Peribacillus simplex NBRC 15720 = DSM 1321: one gene and its partner. The protein of the gene in region 1 interacts with the protein of each later gene in a pairwise test. Links are inferred from orthologs where the notes say so. Each region holds a gene or a part of one and is shown in the gene's direction. Other genes may lie near its edges. The genes, in order: rpe and eno.

Region 1 (10,881 bases):
CCCGCTTGTTAAGCAAGGCGGGAGGTTAGTATATAGTACCTGTACGGTGGATAAAGAAGAAAATGAAAAAGTCGCTGCAGCATTTTTGGAAAGCCATCCGGATTTTGAAAGCGATGCAACCTTGTCCACAAGAATGCCTGAAAGCGTTCAGCCATTTATCGAGGGTCATACGCTGCAAGTTTTTCCGCAATATTTTAGCAGTGACGGATTCTTTATTGCGAGTTTTAGAAAGAAGGTGCTGTAATGGCAGAAATCACTAAATCATCAAGAGTAAGAAAAGACACGACACCAGAAAAACCATCGATCTACTCATTAGAGCTTCACCAAATTAAAGAATGGCTTATTCAAAATGGAGAGAAGGCATTCCGGGCCGATCAAGTATATGACTGGCTTTATAAAAAGCGTGTCTCCAGTTTTGAAGATATGTCCAACCTTTCGAAAACATTACGGGATAAGCTGGAATCACAATTCACCTTCACAACATTGAAAACGTTGATTCAGCAAACGTCAAATGACGGGACCATAAAGTTTTTATTTGAACTCCATGATGGGTATTCGATTGAAACGGTGTTGATGCGCCATGAATACGGAAACTCCATTTGCGTGACAACGCAGGTAGGCTGCAGAATTGGCTGTACATTCTGTGCGTCGACACTTGGCGGTTTAAAGCGGAATCTTGAATCAGGGGAAATTGTTGCCCAGGTCGTTAAAGTTCAGCAAGCACTTGACGAATCGGAAGAACGTGTTAGTTCTGTCGTTATCATGGGAATCGGTGAACCGTTTGATAACTATGACAATATGATGTCATTCCTGAAGAATATAAACCATGAAAAGGGCTTGAACATCGGGGCTCGTCATATTACCGTTTCCACAAGTGGAATCATACCTAAAATCTATAAGTTTGCCGAAGAAAGCATGCAAATAAACTTTGCTGTTTCCCTTCATGCACCGAACACGGAATTGAGAAGTAAATTGATGCCGATCAATAAGGCCTACAAACTTCCTGACTTGATTGAAGCCATCAAATACTATACAGAAAAAACAGGTCGCCGTGTAAGTTTTGAATATGGTCTATTCGGTGGCGAAAATGATACAGTGGAGCACGCAGAAGAATTAGCAAATTTAATAACCGGGATAAAATGCCATGTCAACTTAATACCGGTTAACTATGTACCTGAACGCAACTATGTACGTACACCTCGGGACCAAATTTTTGAGTTTGAAAAAACATTGAAGAAGCGCGGCATTAATGTAACGATCCGAAGGGAACAAGGCAGTGATATTGACGCAGCCTGCGGCCAGCTTCGGGCCAAGGAGCGCAAAGAAGAGACGAGGTGACCCTATGAGGGCAATATTTAAGACAGACCGTGGAAAAGTCCGCCAGCATAATGAAGATAATGGCGGGATCTTTAAGAACTCGGAAGGCGTTCGCCTTGCCATCGTTGCAGATGGCATGGGCGGCCACCGTGCCGGGGATGTAGCCAGTGCAATGACGATAGACCTTCTGAAAAAGGGCTGGGAAGTATCCGCCGGTATCGAAACGGCAAATGATGCCGAGGGTTGGCTGAAGCAGCAAATCTTCTTGGTCAATCAGTTGCTTTTTGAACATGCAGAAGCGAATACGGAATGTAAAGGCATGGGGACCACCATTGTTGCAGCCATTTGCACCGACAAGTTTGCTACCATTGCCAACATCGGGGACAGCCGATGTTATTTGTATAATGAGAGCGGTTTTAAGCAGGTCACGGAAGATCATTCACTTGTTAACGAATTGGTCCGTTCCGGGCAGATTTCGAAGGAAGATGCAGAAAACCATCCACGGAAAAATGTTTTATTACGAGCCTTGGGGACAGAAATGCAAGTGGAAATGGACATTTTGACGGTCATCTTCGAAGAAAATGATTTACTATTGCTTTGTTCGGATGGTTTGACGAATAAAGTAAGTGAACAGGAACTGGAAGAAACGATAACCAATGGACGGCCACTTGAAGAGATGGCGAATTCATTAATAGATAAGGCCAATCACTACGGTGGGGAAGATAATATCACACTTGTGCTTGTTCAATTTACTGAAGAAAGTGAAAGCAGGTGAATTGAATGTTGATTGGTAGAAGAATCAACGGCCGCTATAAACTGATCGAGATGGTCGGCGGCGGCGGTATGGCGAATGTTTATCTTGCAAGGGATATGATCTTAGATAGGGATGTTGCATTGAAAATCCTTCGCATGGATTTTAATAATGACGAAGAGTTCATCAAGCGCTTCAATCGGGAAGCCCAATCGGCAACCAGTTTGGCCCATCCGAATATCGTAAGTATTTATGATGTTGGTGAAGAAGATTCCATCTATTATATTGTAATGGAATACGTGGACGGTTTCACACTTAAGCAATACATACAAAAATATTATCCAATTCCAATTGATGAAGCCTTGGATATCATGAAACAAATCACGGCAGCGATTTCCCATGCCCATCATAATGGGATCATCCATCGTGACATCAAGCCACAGAACATTTTGATTGATAAAGAAGGAACCGTCAAGATTACGGACTTTGGAATTGCATTGGCCCTAAGTGCAACAAACATAACGCAGACCAACGCAGTCTTGGGCTCGGTTCATTATTTATCTCCTGAACAGGCCAGAGGCGGTATGGCCAATAAGAAATCGGACATTTATTCACTTGGCATCGTCATGTTTGAATTGTTGACGGGGAGATTGCCTTTTTCTGGTGAATCAGCCGTTTCGATAGCTCTTAAACATTTACAATCGGAAACTCCTTCGCCAAAACGCTGGAACTCTGAAATACCTCAGAGTGTGGAAAATATTATCTTGAAAGCGACAGCCAAAGATTCATATTACCGCTATGAGAGCGTGGACTCAATGGAAGATGATATGCGGACGTCGCTTAATCCGGAGCGTTCAAATGAACTGCCTTTTGCGATTCCCGAAGATCATGATGCAACAAAAGCCATCCCCGTCATAACGGATGATCAGCTTTCAAGCATCGATGAGACAATCATTAGGGGTCCTGAAAAAAATACATTAGTCTATGCGGACGAAGAAGAAAGTGAATCAGAAGCAGAGAGTAAATCGAAAAAGAAACAGAAAAAACAAAAGAAACAGAAGAAACAAAAAAATAAGTCGGAACACAAAGGTAAAAAACGAAAGAACATGCCTGCTATCTTGGTGACCACCTTTTTAGTTCTCGCCCTGCTTGCTGTTTTATCTGTCACTGTTGTACCTCCCCTCCTTGTTTCGAAGGAAGTGACGATCCCTGACCTTAAAGGGAAAGAATTGGATGATGCCATTACTGATCTGCTTGAATTGAAATTGGAAATTGGAGAAACGATCAAGATTGAAGATGAAGAGGTTGAAGCTGGTCTTGTAATCAAAACCAATCCTAAGGAAGGTAAGACGGTCAAGGAAGGCGCAGAAATCGATATTTATGAAAGCATTGGTAAAGAGACGATTTCATTGTCTAGCTATGAAGGCCGAGACTACTCGGATGTTAAATCCCTGCTTGAAAAAATGGGATTCAAAAACATAAGCGTGACTGAAAAATATGATGACAGTGCTGCCGGCACGATCATAGAACAATCGCCTTCGGGTGCCACTGGAGTCGTACCATCCGAAACGGAGCTTGAGTTAACGGTCAGTAAAGGGGAAGATCTGCTTAGCTTGAAGAACTTAACGGGGTTCAATGAAACTGGCCTTAATGATTATTCAAGTGAGAGTGGAATAAAGGTTGAGGTCGAAGAAAAAGTCTATGATGATTCCGTAGCAGAGGGGCTTGTCATTTCCCAGTCACCGGAACCTGCCACGAAGGTGGAAAAGGGCAGTACTGTGAAAGTAGTCCTTTCAAAAGGGAAAGAAGAGATTCCTCCTAAGAGTGTAACGGAGGAAGTCAAAATCGAGTATGATCCGGTTGAACCAGGCAAAGCGCAAAAAATACAAATTTTCATTGAGGATATCAATAATAGCATGACGGAGCCCAAAGAAACATTCTTTATCGTGGAAAATGCCAAGAGAACGATCGAATTAATGGTTTCCCCGGATAAGAAAGCAGGATATAAAGTCATGCGGGACAATCAGGTCATCATCGACCAAGCCGTCTCTTATCCAGAATAAATCTAATAATTAGGAGTGTGGTTATGCCCGAAGGAAAAATTATCAAAGCATTAAGTGGATTTTATTATGTCCTTGATGGTGAAGAGGTATATCAATGCCGCGGACGGGGAGTGTTCAGGAAGAATAAGGTAACGCCACTTGTGGGTGATTATGTGGTTTTTGAAGCGGAAAATAAAACGGACGGAACCGTGACCGAAATAAAACCGCGAAAGAATGAATTGATACGTCCGCAAATCTCAAATGTAGACCAGGCAATCCTTGTCTTTTCGGCAGTGGAACCTGATTTCAGTCCAGCCTTGCTTGATCGATTTCTCGTACTGATCGAAGATAACGAAATCGAACCCATTATCGTCGTGACGAAACTGGACTTGGTTACTGCTGAAAACCAAAAGAAATTGTCTCAGTATATCAAGGACTATCAGAAACTTGGCTATACTGTACTGGAGACATCTTCAGTTACCGCAGGAGGAATTGAAGAACTGGTGCCGTATTTAGAAGGAAAAACCAGTGTATTTGCAGGTCAGTCCGGCGTTGGGAAATCGTCTTTGCTGAATGCAATCAATCCTGAATTGGCTTTAAAGACGGATGATATTTCTTCACACCTCGGACGTGGGAAGCATACCACCCGTCACGTTGAATTGATTCATATTGGCTCTGGACTTGTCGCGGATACTCCAGGATTCAGTTCACTCGAATTCATGGAAATGGAAGCTGAACGGTTATCCTATTGCTTCCCGGAAATGCATAAGCATGGGGAAGACTGTAAATTCCGGGCCTGCCTTCATGATAAAGAACCGAAGTGTGCAGTGAAGGAAGCGGTTGATACCGGGGAAATTCCCCGTTATCGATATGAGCATTATATGCAATTCTTAGAAGAAATCAGAGATAGAAAGCCGAGGTATTAAAATGGTTAAAATCGCACCATCCATTTTATCAGCTAACTTTGCAAAATTGGGAGAAGAAATTCTTGATGTGGAAAGGGGCGGAGCGGATTTAATCCATGTAGATGTCATGGATGGGCATTTCGTGCCGAATATTACGATAGGCTCACTAATTGTCGAGGCTATCCGACCGGTGACAAAGCTTCCGCTTGATGTTCATTTAATGATCGAACAACCCGATCGTTATATCGAAGATTTTGCGAAAGCGGGAGCCGATTATATAACTGTACATGTAGAGGCATGCACTCATTTGCATCGGACGATCCAATTGATTAAATCTTTTGGTGTAAAGGCAGGCGTGGTGCTTAATCCAGCCACTCCAGCTTCCTTGATCCAACCTATAATCGAAGATATTGACATGGTATTGTTGATGACGGTTAATCCGGGGTTTGGCGGGCAAAAGTTCATTAAATCCGTACTGCCCAAAATTGCCGAAGTGAAGGCGATGGCAGGAATGTATAATCAGAATTTGGAAATAGAGATTGATGGCGGAGTAAATGAAGAAACGGCTAAACTATGTATTGAACAAGGGGCGACAGTCCTAGTGGCCGGCTCGGCAATATATAATCAAGAAGATCGACACGCAGCGATTCAAAAGATCAGGGGAAAGTGATATAAGCCGACACTATCATATTCGTATGATGGTGATCGGCTTTTTTTATCAATTGAATATATATAGAAAAGGATGATTTAGATGATTATTAGTATAATGGCTGGAGGTCCTGAATATCTATGGCCGGATCTGACATGGTATAAGGAGAAGACTGATCTTTGGGTCGGGGTTGATAGGGGAGTATTGTCCTTGCTTGAAAAAGGTATCGAACCTAAGTGCGGTTTTGGGGATTTTGATTCAGTTTCGGAAGGTGAATACAAGAAGATTGAGCAAAGGCTGGAACAAATCAATCTATATTCTTCGGAAAAGGATGAAACGGATTTAGAAATCGCATTTAAATGGGCATTAGGGCAAAAGCCAAATGAAATTCACATTCTGGGCGCTACAGGGGGAAGAATGGACCATTTTCTTGGGAATATCCAGCTGCTCCAAAAAGAAAGTGTCCTCCCTTATCATGGCGATATAGATATATACATAGTTGATCAGCAAAATATATTCACAGTAAAGACAGCGGGTTCATATGAGGTCACTGCTTTGAGTGATAAGAAATACTTGTCATTGCTCCCTGTAACGGCGGAAGTCACCGGCATTACTCTTTCGGGTTTCAAATACCCACTAAATGATGCAAGCTTGGAAATAGGTTCGACGCTTTGCATTAGCAATGAACTAATTTCCGAATCTGGGAATGTTTCATTTGAGAAAGGCATATTAATGGTGATAAGAAGCAGTGATTAAAATTCATGCTTAGAGCAGATTCGGATATAATTACGATCATCCTATATCCGCTTAAAAGCTTATGTTGTAATAGAAAAATTCCACTTCATCTTATTTGTGGGATGCAAAGAGGAGGGGCATGATGAAATTTTATACGATTAAATTGCCAAAAGTTCTGGGCAGTTTGGTAAGGGCTATGCTCGGAGCGTTTAAAAAAGGCTGATACTTATCTCCATGACACCTCTCGAATATAGGGAGGTGTTATTTTTCGGGAAAATGAAGCGGCGGCCTTCCATTAATGGGTGAAGGCTTCCTTTCTTGATGCAGGTTAGACCTGATCAACGAATTATAACCATCCCCATTAAATACCGGCCATTACAAGTAAAAAGGCATCCTAAGAGGATGCCGTAACATTATACGCGTTCTACTTTGCCCGATTTAAGAGCTCTTGCAGAAACGTATACACGTTTAGGTTTACCGTCAACTAAAATACGTACTTTTTGAAGGTTAGCGCCCCATGTACGCTTGCTAGCGTTCATTGCGTGAGAGCGGCTGTTACCAGAACGAGTTCTTCTTCCAGTGATTACACATTTACGTGCCATGTTAAATTCCCTCCTAACTACAACAAGCTTAAGTTTTTCGCAGTCGTCTTAAGTCTTTGTAAAATACTTTAATAATTTATCATACCTACCGTTAGAATGCAATACTTCAGTTAATTACTTTCAAGAAAAAAACCTTGACATACATACTTCAAAATTGAAATTATATATAGTACCGTAAGACATTTACTTTTAAAACCATAGACATTATAGTAAAATGTCTTTAGTTGATTTGATTTTTTGGGAGGGAAAAGAAAATGTCTATCGAATTACAAACGAAGTATGGACAAATTGATATCTCTAATGATGTTATCGCTACAGTAGCAGGCGGTGCAGCCGTGGATTGCTACGGAATTATAGGAATGGCTTCCAAAAAACAATTTAAAGACGGCATTGCCGAAATTTTAAGAAAAGAAAACTTTACTAAGGGTGTAATTGTCCGTCAAGAAGAGGAAGAAGTTCATATCGATATGTATATTATCGTAAGTTATGGAACGAAAATCTCGGAAGTTGCACATAATGTGCAATCAAAGGTAAAGTACACTCTGGACAAAACTGTAGGATTAGCTGTTGATTCCGTTAACATTTTTGTACAGGGAGTTCGTGTGACGAACCCTTAAGTATAGGAGGAAAGTTTTGTGTCAATTACAAGTTTAAACGGAAAGCGCTTTGCAGAAATGATCATTCAAGGTGCCAACCATTTAGCGGCTAATGCCCAAATGGTTGATGCGTTGAATGTTTTCCCTGTTCCAGATGGAGATACAGGAACAAATATGAATTTATCGATGACTTCGGGAGCGAAGGAAGTGCAAAATAACGTCCAGGAACACATCGGGAAAGTGGGTACGTCCCTTTCAAGAGGACTGCTGATGGGCGCACGCGGCAATTCAGGAGTTATCCTTTCGCAACTGTTCCGCGGTTTTGCTAAAGCGATTGAACATAAATCGGAAATCAATAGTGAAGAATTTGCCCAAGCTTTTGAAGCAGGGGTTCAGACAGCTTATAAAGCTGTTATGAAACCTGTTGAAGGAACCATTTTAACGGTTGCAAAAGATGCAGCCAAGCAAGCGGTTTCATCAGCAGCAAAGCACATAGACCTTATTCAGGTAATGGAAGAAATCGTTACGGAGGCCAATGCTTCATTAAAACGTACACCGGATCTTCTTCCAGTCTTAAAAGAAGTGGGAGTCGTTGATAGCGGCGGGCAAGGGTTGGTGTTTGTTTATGAAGGTTTCCTTGCTGAGCTGAAAGGCGAAGCCCTTCCAGTCCGATCTGCAAATGGCCCAAGCATGGATGACATGATCAGTGCCGAACATCACATGAATGTACAAGGGCATATGAACACGGAAGATATCGTGTATGGCTACTGCACGGAATTCATGGTCCGATTGGAAAGTGAAAAACTTGCCAATAAATCATTTGATGAAGAAAAATTCAGAAATGATTTAAGTGAATACGGAGATTCTTTATTAGTCATCTCAGATGATGAAGTTGTCAAAGTACATATTCACTCTGAACAGCCTGGCACGTGCCTGAATTATGGACAGCAATATGGTAGTTTAATAAAAATGAAAATCGACAATATGCGTGAACAGCATACTGCGATTGTAGGTGAGACGAATACACCGCTTCAAACTAAACCGTCCACCAAAGAGAAGTATGCTGTAGTGTCAGTGGCGATGGGTGCTGGCATCAGCGAATTATTCAAAAGCATCGGCGCTAAGTCCGTAATCGAAGGCGGACAAACGATGAATCCTAGCACGGAAGATATCGTTAAAGCTGTCGAAGAGGCATATGCAGATCATGTAATCATCTTGCCTAACAATAAAAATATCATCATGGCGGCCAATCAGGCTGCAGATGTACTTGGGGATCATGTGACTGTTATCCCAACGAAAACAGTACCACAAGGAATGGCTGCATTGTTGGCTTTCAACCCTTCCCTTGATGCTGAAGAGAATAAAAAAGCGATGAACGAAGCCCTTTCACATGTGAAAACGGGCCAGATTACTTATGCTGTCCGGGATACCAACATTGATGGTCTTGTAATCGAGACCGGGGACTTCATGGGAATTGCTGAAGGAACCATCAAAGTGAAGGATAAAGATATGACTCAAGCGGCAAAAGATCTTCTCTCCGATATGATTGACGAAGATTCAGAAATCCTTACCATTTTATATGGTGAAGATGCCACTGCTGAAGATGTCGAAAGTCTTGTTGCGTTTTGTAATGAGAATTTCGAAGACGTTGAAGTTGAAGTCCATAATGGGAAACAACCTTTATATTCTTTTATTTTTTCAATTGAATAAGAAGTGAGCCATGAACATAAGGGAGACTTATTCGTCACAATGTTAGGAGTGTCCTGAAAAAAAATAAAAGGCAATAAACTGCATATGTCATTAGGCTATGCAGTTTTATTTTTATGAAAAAGAAGGATTACGGACAGCGTAATTGTAATTACAATATATCAGGCTTTATTATTAAACTAACTCCCAGTGTATAGAAGGAGGAGCAAATCATGAAATTTAGAAGTGTATTCGATATAATTGGTCCTGTTATGATCGGCCCCTCTAGTTCCCATACAGCAGGAGCTGCAAGGATCGGTAGGGTTGCCAGGAATCTATTCGACCGGGAACCAAAATGGGCCCATATTTCTTTTTACGGATCGTTTGCCAAAACCTATAAAGGCCATGGAACGGATGTAGCCATTGTAGGAGGCTTACTTGATTTTGATACATTTGATGAGAGAATTAAAGAATCGCTGGAAATAGCCCGCAAAAAGAAAATGAAAATTACTTTTCGAGAAGAAGAAGCCGTACCGGAACATCCCAATACAGCAAAAATAACAGTTGGTGATGATGATGGTGAACTGGAACTTGTCGGAATATCGATTGGCGGGGGAAAGATCGAAATCGTCGAACTGAACGGGTTTAAATTGAGGCTCTCCGGGCACAACCCTGCCATACTCGTCGTTCATGATGATCGATTTGGAGCCATTGCCAATGTTTCTAACATATTTGCCAAGCATCAAATCAATATTGGCCAGATGGAAGTCTCCCGAAAAGAGAAAGGGAAGATGGCCTTGATGACGATTGAAGTGGACCATAACTTGGAGGATCACGTCATCGCTGAAATTACAGCACTCCCGAACATCACTCAAGTAGCAAGGATTGTGGATTGATAGGGCAATCGTTTCCACTTAGGAAGGAGAAGAAATCATGTTTCGAAATGTAGCGGAATTAGTAGAATTAGCTGAATCAAAGCAGAAAAAAATTTCAACGCTGATGATAGAGCAGGAAATGGAAGTAACGGGAAAAAGCCGTGAAGAAATCATCCGCCAGATGGGAGTCAACCTGGATGTAATGGAACAGGCAGTTGAAAAAGGACTTCAAGGTGTACGGTCCGTTTCCGGGCTGACGGGAGGGGATGCAGTCCTTCTTCAGAATTACATTAAATCAGGAAATTCCTTATCCGGTGAACTGCTTTTGGATGCGGTAAGCAAAGCCGTGGCAACAAACGAAGTGAACGCAGCCATGGGAACGATTTGTGCGACACCAACTGCCGGATCTGCTGGTGTTGTGCCTGGAACCCTTTTTGCTTTGCAAAATAAATTAAAACCGAATCGGGAACAGAAAATTGAGTTCCTATTTACAGCAGGGGCGTTTGGTTTTGTAGTAGCGAATAATGCTTCGATCTCTGGAGCCGCAGGGGGCTGTCAGGCGGAGGTCGGTTCTGCTTCGGGTATGGCAGCGGCAGCCATCGTTGAAATGGCAGGAGGGACACCGGCACAAAGTGCAGAAGCGATGGCAATCACATTAAAGAACATGCTTGGTCTTGTGTGTGACCCAGTTGCTGGGCTTGTGGAAGTACCTTGTGTGAAGCG
Region 2 (10,927 bases), 2.0 Mb from region 1 along the record:
GTATTTTGCCGTGTTGATTTCAACGTTCCGATGCAGGACGGAAAGATTTCGGATGATACGAGAATCAAAGCTGCACTGCCGACGATTTCCTATCTGACAGAACAAGGCGCTAAAGTCATCTTAGCTAGCCACCTTGGCCGTCCAAAAGGACAAGTAGTTGAAGAATTGCGTTTAGCACCTGTTGCGGAAAGACTAAGCGAACTTAGTGGCAAAGATGTGCAAAAGGCAGAAGAAGCTTACGGCGAGACCGTTCAATCAATCATTGATAACATGCAAAATGGCGAGATCCTGTTGTTGGAAAACGTTCGTTTCTATACAGGAGAAGAGAAGAACGATCAAGAATTGGCGAAGTCATTTGCTGCACTGGCTGATGTTTATGTTAACGATGCATTCGGAGCTGCGCATCGTGCACATGCTTCAACTGAAGGAATAGCACACCATCTCCCAGCTGTTGCCGGATTGCTGATGGAAAAAGAACTTTCTGTGCTAGGAAAAGCGTTATCCAACCCGGAGCGTCCTTTTACAGCTATAATTGGCGGAGCAAAAGTAAAGGATAAGATAGGCGTTATCGAAAACCTTTTGGAAAATGTCGATCACTTGATCATTGGTGGTGGACTGGGTTATACATTTATTAAAGCGCAAGGTCATGAAATCGGTAATTCATTATTGGAAGAAGACAAAATAGAATTGGCCAAGTCTTTCATCGAAAGCGCAAAAGAAAAAGGTGTAAAATTGCATTTGCCTATCGATGCGGTTGTAACAGCTGAATTTTCACCTGATGCAGAGACAGAGAATGTCGATATCGATGCTATTCCAAGTGATAAAATGGCTCTGGATATCGGTCCAAAAACAAGTGGATTATTTGCGGATGTAATCAAAGGTTCCAAGCTTGTCATATGGAATGGACCAATGGGAGTATTCGAGTTCGATAAATTTGCTAATGGAACGAGAACGGTTGCTGAAGCATTGGCGGAAGCAAAAGATACTTACAGCATTGTAGGCGGAGGGGATTCAGCCGCAGCTGCTGAAAAGTTTGGCTTAGCAGAAAAGATGTCCCATATTTCAACAGGCGGCGGTGCATCTCTTGAGTTCATGGAAGGCAAGGAATTGCCTGGCGTTGTGGCCTTGAACGATAAATAAGCGTAAACCGTTACATATTTCAACTTTAGAAGGGATGAGAAACCAAATGCGTAAACCGATTATTGCAGGAAACTGGAAAATGAATAAAACACTATCTGAGGCGACTGCCTTTTTAGAAGAAGTGAGCAATTTGATTCCGAAGCAAGATTTAATCGATACGGTTGTATGTGCTCCAGCCTTGTTTTTGGATCAACTGGTTCAAGCAGCAAAAGGAACCGATGTGAAAATCGGGGCGCAGAACATGCACTTTGAAGAAAGTGGTGCTTTCACGGGAGAAATCAGCCCGATCGCTTTAGCTGATCTTGGTGTATCCTACGTCATACTTGGTCATTCCGAACGCCGGGAAATGTTCAACGAAACGGATGAAGCCGTTAATAAAAAAGCGCATGCCGCTTTTGCCCACCGGATGACCCCTATCGTTTGTTGCGGTGAAACACTTGAGCAAAGGGAAGCTGGCGAAACGAATGATTTCGTTGGCAGCCAGATTGAAAAAGGCTTAGCTGGATTATCTGACGAACAATTGACACAAGCCGTCATTGCATATGAGCCGATTTGGGCGATTGGAACAGGAAAATCGTCATCTGCTCAAGATGCAAATGAAGTTTGTGCACATATCCGTTCTGTGGTTGCTGACAAATTTTCAAATGAAGCAGCTGCAGCCATCCGTATTCAGTACGGTGGCAGTGTAAAACCTGAGAATATTAAAGAGTACATGGCACAACCTGATATAGATGGTGCGTTGGTAGGCGGGGCTAGCTTGAAAACCGATTCCTTTTTACAATTGCTGGAGGCTGGTCACTATGAGTAAGTCGCCTGTGGCACTTATCATTTTGGACGGTTTTGGCTGCCGTAACGAAGAAGAAGGAAATGCTGTTTTTTATGCGAAAAAACCGAACTTTGACCGTTATTGGGAAAAGTATCCGCATTCCCATTTAACTGCAAGCGGGGAAGCGGTCGGCTTGCCTGCCGGTCAAATGGGTAACTCTGAAGTGGGCCATTTGAATATCGGGGCAGGACGGATCGTTTATCAAAGTCTGACCCGTGTTAACCTGGCAATCCGTGAAGGGGAGTTTGCAGAAAACCCAACTTTGGTCGATGCCATGAGCCATACCAAGAAAAAAGGGACGGATCTTCATCTTTTCGGTCTTCTTTCAGATGGCGGCGTTCACAGTCATATTGAACATATGTATGCCCTGCTGAAATTGGCCGCTAAAGAAGGAGTTAAAAATGTATATGTACATGCATTTTTAGATGGACGTGATGTCGGACCTAAAACGGCGCAAGGTTATATTAAGGAAGCGGAAGCGAAAATGAAGGAAATCGGTGTTGGTCAGTTCGCGACCATTTCAGGAAGGTATTATTCGATGGACCGTGATAAACGCTGGGAGCGTGTGGAGAAATCCTACCGTTCTATGGTGTATGGTGATGGACCTTCTTACCCTTCTGCGATGGAATGTGTCGAGGACTCCTATGAACATGGTATTTTTGACGAATTCGTGATACCTTCAGTCATAACGGCGGAAGATGGTAAACCGGTGGCGACGATTAAAGATGATGATGCCGTCATCTTTTATAACTTCCGTCCAGACCGGGCAATCCAGATTTCGAATACGTTCACGAACGAAGACTTTCGCTCATTTGACCGTGGTCCTGGACATCCGAAGCATCTCCATTTTGTCTGCTTGACACATTTTTCGGAAACAGTTGACGGATATGTTGCTTTTAAGCCGACAAATCTTGATAATACATTAGGGGAAGTACTTTCCCAAAACCAGCTTACCCAGCTTCGTATCGCTGAAACTGAAAAATATCCGCATGTGACGTTTTTCATGAGCGGCGGACGTGAAGAGAAGTTTCCTGGTGAAGAGAGGATTTTGATTAATTCTCCGAGAGTAGCTACATATGATTTACAGCCGGAAATGAGTGCTTATGAAGTGACTGATGCATTGATGGAACAAATTGAGGCTGACCGCTTCGATGCGATCCTCTTGAATTTTGCCAATCCGGACATGGTTGGTCATTCAGGGATGCTTGAGCCTACCATTAAAGCGATTGAAACCGTTGATGAATGCCTAGGCAGGATAGTCGATTTAATCGTCTCAAAAGGCGGTACGGCCATCATTACAGCTGACCATGGGAATGCTGATGAAGTCGTAACGCTCGAAGGCAACCCCATGACGGCCCATACAACGAATCCTGTGCCTGTCATTATCACTAAAAATCAGGTAACATTAAGAACAGGTGGAATCCTAGGCGATTTAGCTCCAACGATGCTTGATTTGCTTGGAGTCGAAAAACCTGTTGAAATGACAGGGAAATCCCTATTATCTAAATAAAATTGTGAATTGGAAAAGGAGAGATTTATAATGCCGTACATCGAACATGTATATGCACGTGAAGTGCTAGATTCCCGTGGTAATCCAACAATAGAAGTAGAAATCCAAACAGAGTCCGGTTACTTCGGACGTGCAATCGTACCATCAGGTGCTTCAACAGGAGAACACGAAGCTGTTGAGCTTCGTGACGGAGATAAATCTCGTTACCTGGGTAAAGGGGTACAAAAAGCAGTTGATAATGTAAATGATATCATTGCTGATGCTGTCATTGGTTTGGATGTAACGAACCAAGCAGGACTTGACCTTACTATGATTGAATTGGATGGTACTGAAAACAAAGGGAACTTGGGAGCTAATGCAATCCTTGGTGTGTCAATGGCTGCTGCCCATGCTGCTGCGGAATTTTCAGGTTTACCATTGTATCGTTACCTTGGAGGGTTCAATGCGAAACAACTTCCAACTCCAATGATGAACATCATTAATGGCGGATCACATGCCGATAACAATGTTGACTTCCAGGAATTCATGATCCTTCCTGTAGGCGCTCCTAGCTTCAAAGAAGCAGTTCGTATGGGTGCTGAAGTATTCCATGCATTGAAATCTGTCCTTTCTGCAAAAGGCTTGAATACGGCAGTCGGCGATGAAGGCGGCTTTGCGCCAAACCTTGGTTCAAACCGTGAAGCGCTGCAAGTCATCATCGAGGCAATTGAAAAAGCAGGCTATAAAGCAGGCGAAGATATCTACCTTGGTATGGACGTAGCATCATCTGAATTCTATAACAAAGAAACAGGCAAATATGACCTTGCAGGCGAAGGCCGCAATGGCGTTACATCCGAAGAAATGGTTGCGTTCTATGAAGAGCTAGTGAATGAATTCCCGATCCTTTCTATTGAAGACGGCTTGGATGAAAATGACTGGGAAGGCCACAAACTTTTAACTGAACGCATTGGTTCTAAAGTCCAATTAGTTGGTGACGATTTATTCGTAACGAACACAAAAAAATTGGCTGAAGGCATCGAAAAAGGCATCGGTAACTCCATCCTGATTAAAGTGAACCAAATTGGTACACTGACTGAAACGTTTGAAGCAATCGAAATGGCTAAGCGCGCAGGCTACACTGCAGTCGTTTCCCACCGTTCCGGTGAAACGGAAGATGCAACTATCGCTGACATCGCCGTTGCAACAAACGCAGGACAAATCAAAACAGGTTCCATGTCCCGTACAGACCGTATCGCTAAATACAACCAACTTCTTCGCATCGAAGACCAGCTTGGTGACTTGGCTGTATATGGCGGCTTGAAATCTTTCTATAACTTGAAGAAGTAATCTAATTCATGTTATAAGCAGTTGAATTTTTGTCGTACAAGGCAAATTCAAGGGGCTTGAATTAAGTCATACAGAAACATGAACTTTGTCGTACAGTTTATTGCTTTTAACCTCCTATTTATATGTGGAAATCCGCATTAAATAGGAGGTTTTTTTATGTTTATTAAAGATTTGCTGAAGGAGTTTACATTTGACTTGCAGATTAAGAACTACTCTAAGGGACGATTGAAACGTACAATTACAATGTCGGTCAATTGATTAATTTCTTGGAAACACATCATGATATTTCAGATGTTGAGGATGTTTCCTCCTTGCACATTAAGAAGTTTATTCAATATCAAAAAGAAATAGGGAACAAGCCCAACTACATTAATACAATAATTAAGTCTTTGAGGGCTTTTTATAGTTATTTAGTTAATGAGGAATACGTCAGTCTCAATGCATTAGCAAAGATAAAATTGTTAAAAGAGGACAAGATCGTTATCAAAACATTTACAGACAAAATAGCTTCAATGTGGCAATCCACATTGAATAGGAGGTTTTTTATGCTTATAAAGTCAGCGGGAATTCGTCCAGTCAATTTTCTGAGCTTGGTTCAGGGCTGATAAATGGTATTAATCAAACGTTTGATTAATACCATTTCATAAAAAAAAGGTGCCGCATCCGGGCACCTTTTTTTATTAATCCGACACAGCTTCCACTGGTACGGCATTATAGTATTCTTCTAATGTACTCTTCGTTACAAAAATTTCAGTTGCAGCATCAACACCGACATAGCGGATGTGCCATGGTTCGTATTTATAGCCTGTGATGTTTTCCTTGCCTTCCGGATAGCGGATGATAAATCCGTATTCATGGGCGTGTTCAGCAAGCCAGGCCGCTTCATTCGTGTCACCGAAGCAGTCCTGGGCGGCACATGCACCGTCATGGGTCGTGACGTCAATCGCTAGACCCGTTTCATGCTCGCTTGTCCCAGGCATTGCACTGTAGGTTTTCGCTTTTTCTTCCCCGTCCTTAGCCACATAGTTGTTAAAAACAGCGATTTGCGTTTGATGTGAACGATAAGCGGAAACACCGGCAAAGTGCATGTTTTCGTTTTCAGCAGCTTGGAACATCTCTTCAAGCGCTTCTCCCGCTTCTTTTCGCATCATTCTTTTTTCAATTTTATCTTGAAAGATGAAATCCACTTTTGGATAGATAAGGTCATCAGGTTTGTAATCTTCCGGCAGGCTGTATTGTTTATTGACAAGTACAGGTATGCTTTCCGGGTTGGCTAACGTCTGAAGGCCAGCCTGTGCGGGTTCAGCCGTTTCATTAACTTCCACCTGGCGTTGGGCCGTTTCTTTTGAATCATTATTCTTATCAGTTTCTGTCTCCGTATCCTGGGAGCTCGGCTGTTCTTCTTTTGGCTCTTTTTTATCCTCGTTTGATTGGTCGAATGAGCATCCGGACAATAGAATGAAAGATGATAGAGCAGTTGCTGCAAATATAGGTTTTAACATATGAAAGGCCCCTTGCTTTTAATATAAGATTTCCAATAAAAGTAGTTTTGAAAAATTATCGTGATAAGTAATCCCTTGTTAATTCACTTTGATATTTATCAAGAAATAAGCCAATCCAGACGACCATCAACAAAAAAGGGTAATCATTACGGACTGCGGTTTCCACGACGGGATCAGACCAAAAGTTCGAAAGGAAACCTGACGACATCTTGATTGTCTCGAATGTTACAAGGGCGTGCAGCGATAACCAAAGAATCGTAAGAGTATTGGTCCCAAACCCAATGACCGCTGCTATAACGCTCAGCAAGGCGGCTGCTGCCCCGATCAGGAGGACATTGAAGCTGGATTGGAAAAAGTCGGTACCGCTATTGGAAAGTCCATTATAAATAATAGCAGTAAAATAAACGGTTGTCGTGATATATGCAGCAAATAATAAGTATCGATTTCCGTGATACTTTGCCAGCAGCAATAAAAGCGGTGATAGGATGATTAATAGGACACTGATAAGATTGCTTCCGCCTGTCCATAAAGAATAGCCGGCAACCGCCGAGAATAGGATGGTCAGGAGATCAAGAATCCGAAGTATGGACTTAAACATGTTGACACCTCTTTCTCAATTTATGCAAATTATCTCAAACTTTGATCCAAAAAGAAATAAATGACTATGGATATTTAGGAATTCCTACCATCATAGCATAACAAAGATTGTGGATATTTAGTGGGTGTGGTAAAGTTAAAGTAATTGTTTATTGGTTCTTCAGGAGGTGTAATTGCATGCATGCATTTCTCATAACGCTTTTAGTGATTGTCAGTATCGCCCTCATTGTGACGGTATTGCTTCAATCAGGTAAGAGTGCAGGTTTATCAGGTGCGATTGCCGGCGGTGCTGAGCAGCTATTCGGAAAGCAAAAGGCACGCGGTTTGGATCTGGTTTTACATCGCGCAACGATAGTATTGGCGATTTTATTCTTTGCTTTAACTTTACTTGTTGCATTCTTTGATGTGTAATGGATCAAAAATGAGTCTAGCTAAATAGCTAGGCTTTTTTCTTTGCACAATAGTTGCATGAATAGATATAGTGATTTTAGTACTTAATTATAGGATAGGGATTTTTTTCATTCTATTTACTGATAAAGGAGCATAAAGTCATGAAAATCAAGCTGCAGCAGCCCTTTACTTTTGAAGGCGGAAAAAGAGCTGTCTTACTTTTACATGGATTTACGGGGAATTCAGCGGATGTGCGGATGCTTGGCCGTTATTTGGAGAAACAGGGATACACCTGCCATGCCCCGCACTATAAAGGACATGGCGTTCCGCCAGAGGAGCTGGTGAAAACGGGTCCGGAAGATTGGTGGAAAGATGTCATGATGGCCTACGATTTTCTGAAAAGCAAAGGCTATGAAGAAATTGCTGTTGCCGGACTCTCATTAGGAGGCGTATTTTCTCTAAAATTAGGTTACACTGTACCTATAAAGGGTATCGTATCAATGTGTGCGCCTATGTATATCAAAAGTGAAGAAATGATGTTTAAAGGAGTATTGGAGTACGCCAGAGAATTTAAGAAGTATGAAGGGAAAACTCAAGAGCAAATAGAGCTTGAAATGGACCTCCTTGCCGATAAACCCATGAATACATTGAAAGCCCTTCAGGAATTGATAACGGATGTAAGAGAGCACGTCGACCTTATTTACGCGCCGACATTTGTAGTGCAGGGTCGGCATGATGATGTTATCAATCCAAAAAGTGCCGATATTATTATTGACGCCATTGAATCACCGGTCAAAAAAATCAAGTGGTATGAAGAATCCGGTCATGTCATAACTCTTGATAAAGAAAAAAACCAGTTGCATGAAGATGTATTGGAATTTTTAGAAAGTCTGGATTGGTCCGAATAACAAATTTATCATACCCTGAATAGGAGGGTTTTCATGGAAGATAACATTCAAGAACATATTAATAAGCTTCTGACGTACATGACCGATGAAGCGTATAAGCCGTTAACGGTACAAGAACTGGAAGAGGCTTTGAAAATCGAAGACTCGGCAGATTTCAAGAATTTCGTTAAGGCTTTAGTAAAGATGGAAGAAAAGGGATTGGTGGTCAGAACGAGGAGCAATCGTTACGGCCTGCCGCAAAAAATGAATTTGTTCCGCGGTAAATTAACAGGACATGCAAAGGGATTCGCTTTTGTGACGCCTGAAGATAACCCAGGAATGGACGATATTTTCATTCCGCCAAATGAAACGGGCACAGCGATGCATGGAGATGTCGTCATGGTACGAGTATCTTCGGAAACATCCGGCTCAAGGCAAGAAGGCACGGTCATCAGAATACTTGAACGCGGAATTACACAAGTGGTAGGTACATACTCCGAAAGTAAAAGTTTTGGTTTCGTCATCCCTGATGATAAAAAGATCGCAAACGATATCTTCATTCCACAGCATGCTTCACATGGAGCGGTAGAGGGCCATAAAGTTGTCGTCAAGCTTACTTCTTATCCTGAAGGACGCGTAAGTGCTGAAGGCGAAGTCATTGAGATTCTTGGGCATAAAAATGATCCTGGTGTAGATATTCTTTCAGTGATCCATAAATATGGTTTGCCGATGGAGTTCCCGGATGATGTCATGGAGCAAGCCAATGCCGTTTCGGATACCATTCAAGAAAGTGAAATTGGCAATCGCAGGGATTTGCGCAATGACGTTTTGGTCACGATTGATGGAGCGGATGCAAAGGACCTGGATGATGCGGTCACTGTTTCTAAACTTGAAAATGGCAATTACAAGCTGGGTGTTCATATTGCTGATGTCAGCCATTATGTGACGGAAGGCTCGCCAATCGATAAGGAAGCTTTGGAAAGAGGGACGAGCGTTTATTTGGTGGACAGGGTTATTCCAATGATCCCGCATCGTTTATCGAATGGTATTTGTTCCTTGAATCCACAAGTCGATCGTTTTACACTATCTTGTGAAATGGAAATCACGCCGGATGGCCAAGTCGTCAACCATGAGATTTTTGAAAGTGTCATTAAGACGACGGAACGTATGACATATGGCAATGTGAACAAAATACTTGTGGATAAAGATGAAGAACAGCTCGAACGCTATGAGGCGTTGGTGCCGATGTTCCAGGACATGGAGAAGTTAGCGGCTATCCTTCGTAAAAACCGGATGAACCGCGGTGCGATCGACTTTGATTTCAATGAAGCGAGAGTTATCGTTGATGAAGAGGGCCATCCCACTGATGTGGTTTTACGTGAAAGGTCGGTTGCGGAAAAGCTGATTGAAGAGTTCATGCTTGCGGCCAATGAAACCGTTGCTGAGCACTTCCACCGTCTTAAGGTTCCGTTCATTTACCGTATTCATGAAGATCCCAAGCCGGAAAAACTGCAGCGTTTCTTCGAATTCATTACGAACTTCGGATATATTGTACGGGGATCGGCCAATGACGTTCATCCTAAGGCGTTACAGGAAATCATTGAGGCGGTTGCCGGCAAACCGGAAGAAACGGTCATATCCACCGTCATGCTTCGTTCCATGCAACAAGCGAAATATGACCCGGAGAGCTTAGGCCACTTTGGATTATCAGCTGAATTTTATACACATTTCACATCTCCGATTCGCCGATACCCGGATTTAATCGTACACAGGTTGATCAGGACCTACTTGGTGGAAGGTAAACTCGATGAAGCTACGAAGGAGAAATGGAATGCCATTTTACCTGAGATTGCCGATCATACATCGAAACGTGAACGTCGCTCAGTCGATGCTGAACGGGAAACGGATGATCTGAAGAAAGCGGAATATATGCTTGATAAAATCGGCGAAGAATATACCGGGATCATTGGTTCGGTTACGAATTTCGGGATGTTTGTAGAATTGCCGAACACCATTGAAGGACTTGTCCACGTCAGCTTCATGACGGATGATTATTATCGCTTCGATGAGCGTCAGCTTGCAATGATCGGGGAACGGACAGGTAATGTGTTCCGGATTGGCGATGAAATCGACGTACGTGTTTCCAACGTTAATAAAGAGGAACGCGCCATCGATTTTGAAATTATCGGCATGAAGGTAAGCCGTCCGCGTCCTTCTGGCGAGAAGAAAATATTCAAAGCCAATTCAGGTGAACGTAAACGCGGCCGAGGCGGCAATGGGGGACGTAATGAAGGAAAAGGCGGCGGCCGTAATGGAGATTCGGCTTCTTCTGGGAGAAAATCGAAAAACAAGAAAAAATTCTTTGAAAATGCGCCAGCTGCCAAGCGCAAGAGAAAACCAAAAAAGAGATAAAGATTGAGGCGGGGGATGATCATTTCATCCTCTCGCCGCGATTGGATGTAAAAAAGGGGAGAGTTAGATGCCAAAAGGCTCAGGTAAACAACTAGCACAAAATAAAAAAGCTTATCATGATTTTTTTATTGAACAAACGTTTGAAGCGGGAATCGTTTTAAAAGGGACCGAAATCAAAGCAATCCGTGCGGCCCGAGTGAATTTGAAGGATGCCTTTGCTAAAATAGAAAATGGTGAAATTTATCTTCATAATATGCATGTCAGCCCGTATGAGCAGGGAAACCAGTTTAACCATGACCCGTTGCGGACACGGAAGCTTCTTTTGCATAAGAAAGAA

The links.
Region 2: the proteins of rpe (region 1) and eno interact in binary tests that used the Escherichia coli proteins (3 or more experiments, as listed by UniProt). The link is inferred for Peribacillus simplex NBRC 15720 = DSM 1321 from one-to-one orthologs.

Annotation. Positions count from the first base shown.
Region 1 is NZ_CP017704.1:973,860-984,740, reverse strand. The notes cover bases 4,068-6,861. They hold rpe (ribulose-phosphate 3-epimerase), read left to right. Parts: upstream 4,068-5,037; coding sequence 5,038-5,685; downstream 5,686-6,861. Other genes in these bases: rpmB (50S ribosomal protein L28), read right to left, coding at 6,813-6,861; spoVM (stage V sporulation protein SpoVM), read left to right, coding at 6,542-6,622; BS1321_RS04490 (thiamine diphosphokinase), read left to right, coding at 5,767-6,420; rsgA (ribosome small subunit-dependent GTPase A), read left to right, coding at 4,155-5,036; pknB (Stk1 family PASTA domain-containing Ser/Thr kinase), read left to right, coding at 4,068-4,131. Outside these bases: 16S rRNA (cytosine(967)-C(5))-methyltransferase RsmB, read left to right, coding at 1-244; dual-specificity RNA methyltransferase RlmN, read left to right, coding at 244-1,338; BS1321_RS04510 (Stp1/IreP family PP2C-type Ser/Thr phosphatase), read left to right, coding at 1,343-2,092; more of pknB, read left to right, coding at 2,098-4,067; more of rpmB, read right to left, coding at 6,862-7,001; BS1321_RS04475 (Asp23/Gls24 family envelope stress response protein), read left to right, coding at 7,256-7,618; BS1321_RS04470 (DAK2 domain-containing protein), read left to right, coding at 7,637-9,307; sdaAB (L-serine ammonia-lyase, iron-sulfur-dependent subunit beta), read left to right, coding at 9,517-10,179; sdaAA (L-serine ammonia-lyase, iron-sulfur-dependent, subunit alpha), read left to right, coding at 10,217-10,881. UniProt on the Escherichia coli protein: Catalyzes the reversible epimerization of D-ribulose 5-phosphate to D-xylulose 5-phosphate.
Region 2 is NZ_CP017704.1:2,933,331-2,944,257, forward strand. The notes cover bases 2,815-5,654. They hold eno (phosphopyruvate hydratase), read left to right. Parts: upstream 2,815-3,506; coding sequence 3,507-4,802; downstream 4,803-5,654. Other genes in these bases: gpmI (2,3-bisphosphoglycerate-independent phosphoglycerate mutase), read left to right, coding at 2,815-3,476; BS1321_RS14020 (hypothetical protein), read left to right, coding at 5,069-5,407; BS1321_RS14025 (M15 family metallopeptidase), read right to left, coding at 5,483-5,654. Outside these bases: BS1321_RS14000 (phosphoglycerate kinase), read left to right, coding at 1-1,140; tpiA (triose-phosphate isomerase), read left to right, coding at 1,187-1,948; more of gpmI, read left to right, coding at 1,941-2,814; more of BS1321_RS14025, read right to left, coding at 5,655-6,304; BS1321_RS14030 (hypothetical protein), read right to left, coding at 6,360-6,902; preprotein translocase subunit SecG, read left to right, coding at 7,079-7,312; BS1321_RS14040 (alpha/beta hydrolase), read left to right, coding at 7,453-8,199; rnr (ribonuclease R), read left to right, coding at 8,233-10,590; SsrA-binding protein SmpB, read left to right, coding at 10,658-10,927. UniProt on the Escherichia coli protein: Catalyzes the reversible conversion of 2-phosphoglycerate (2-PG) into phosphoenolpyruvate (PEP). It is essential for the degradation of carbohydrates via glycolysis.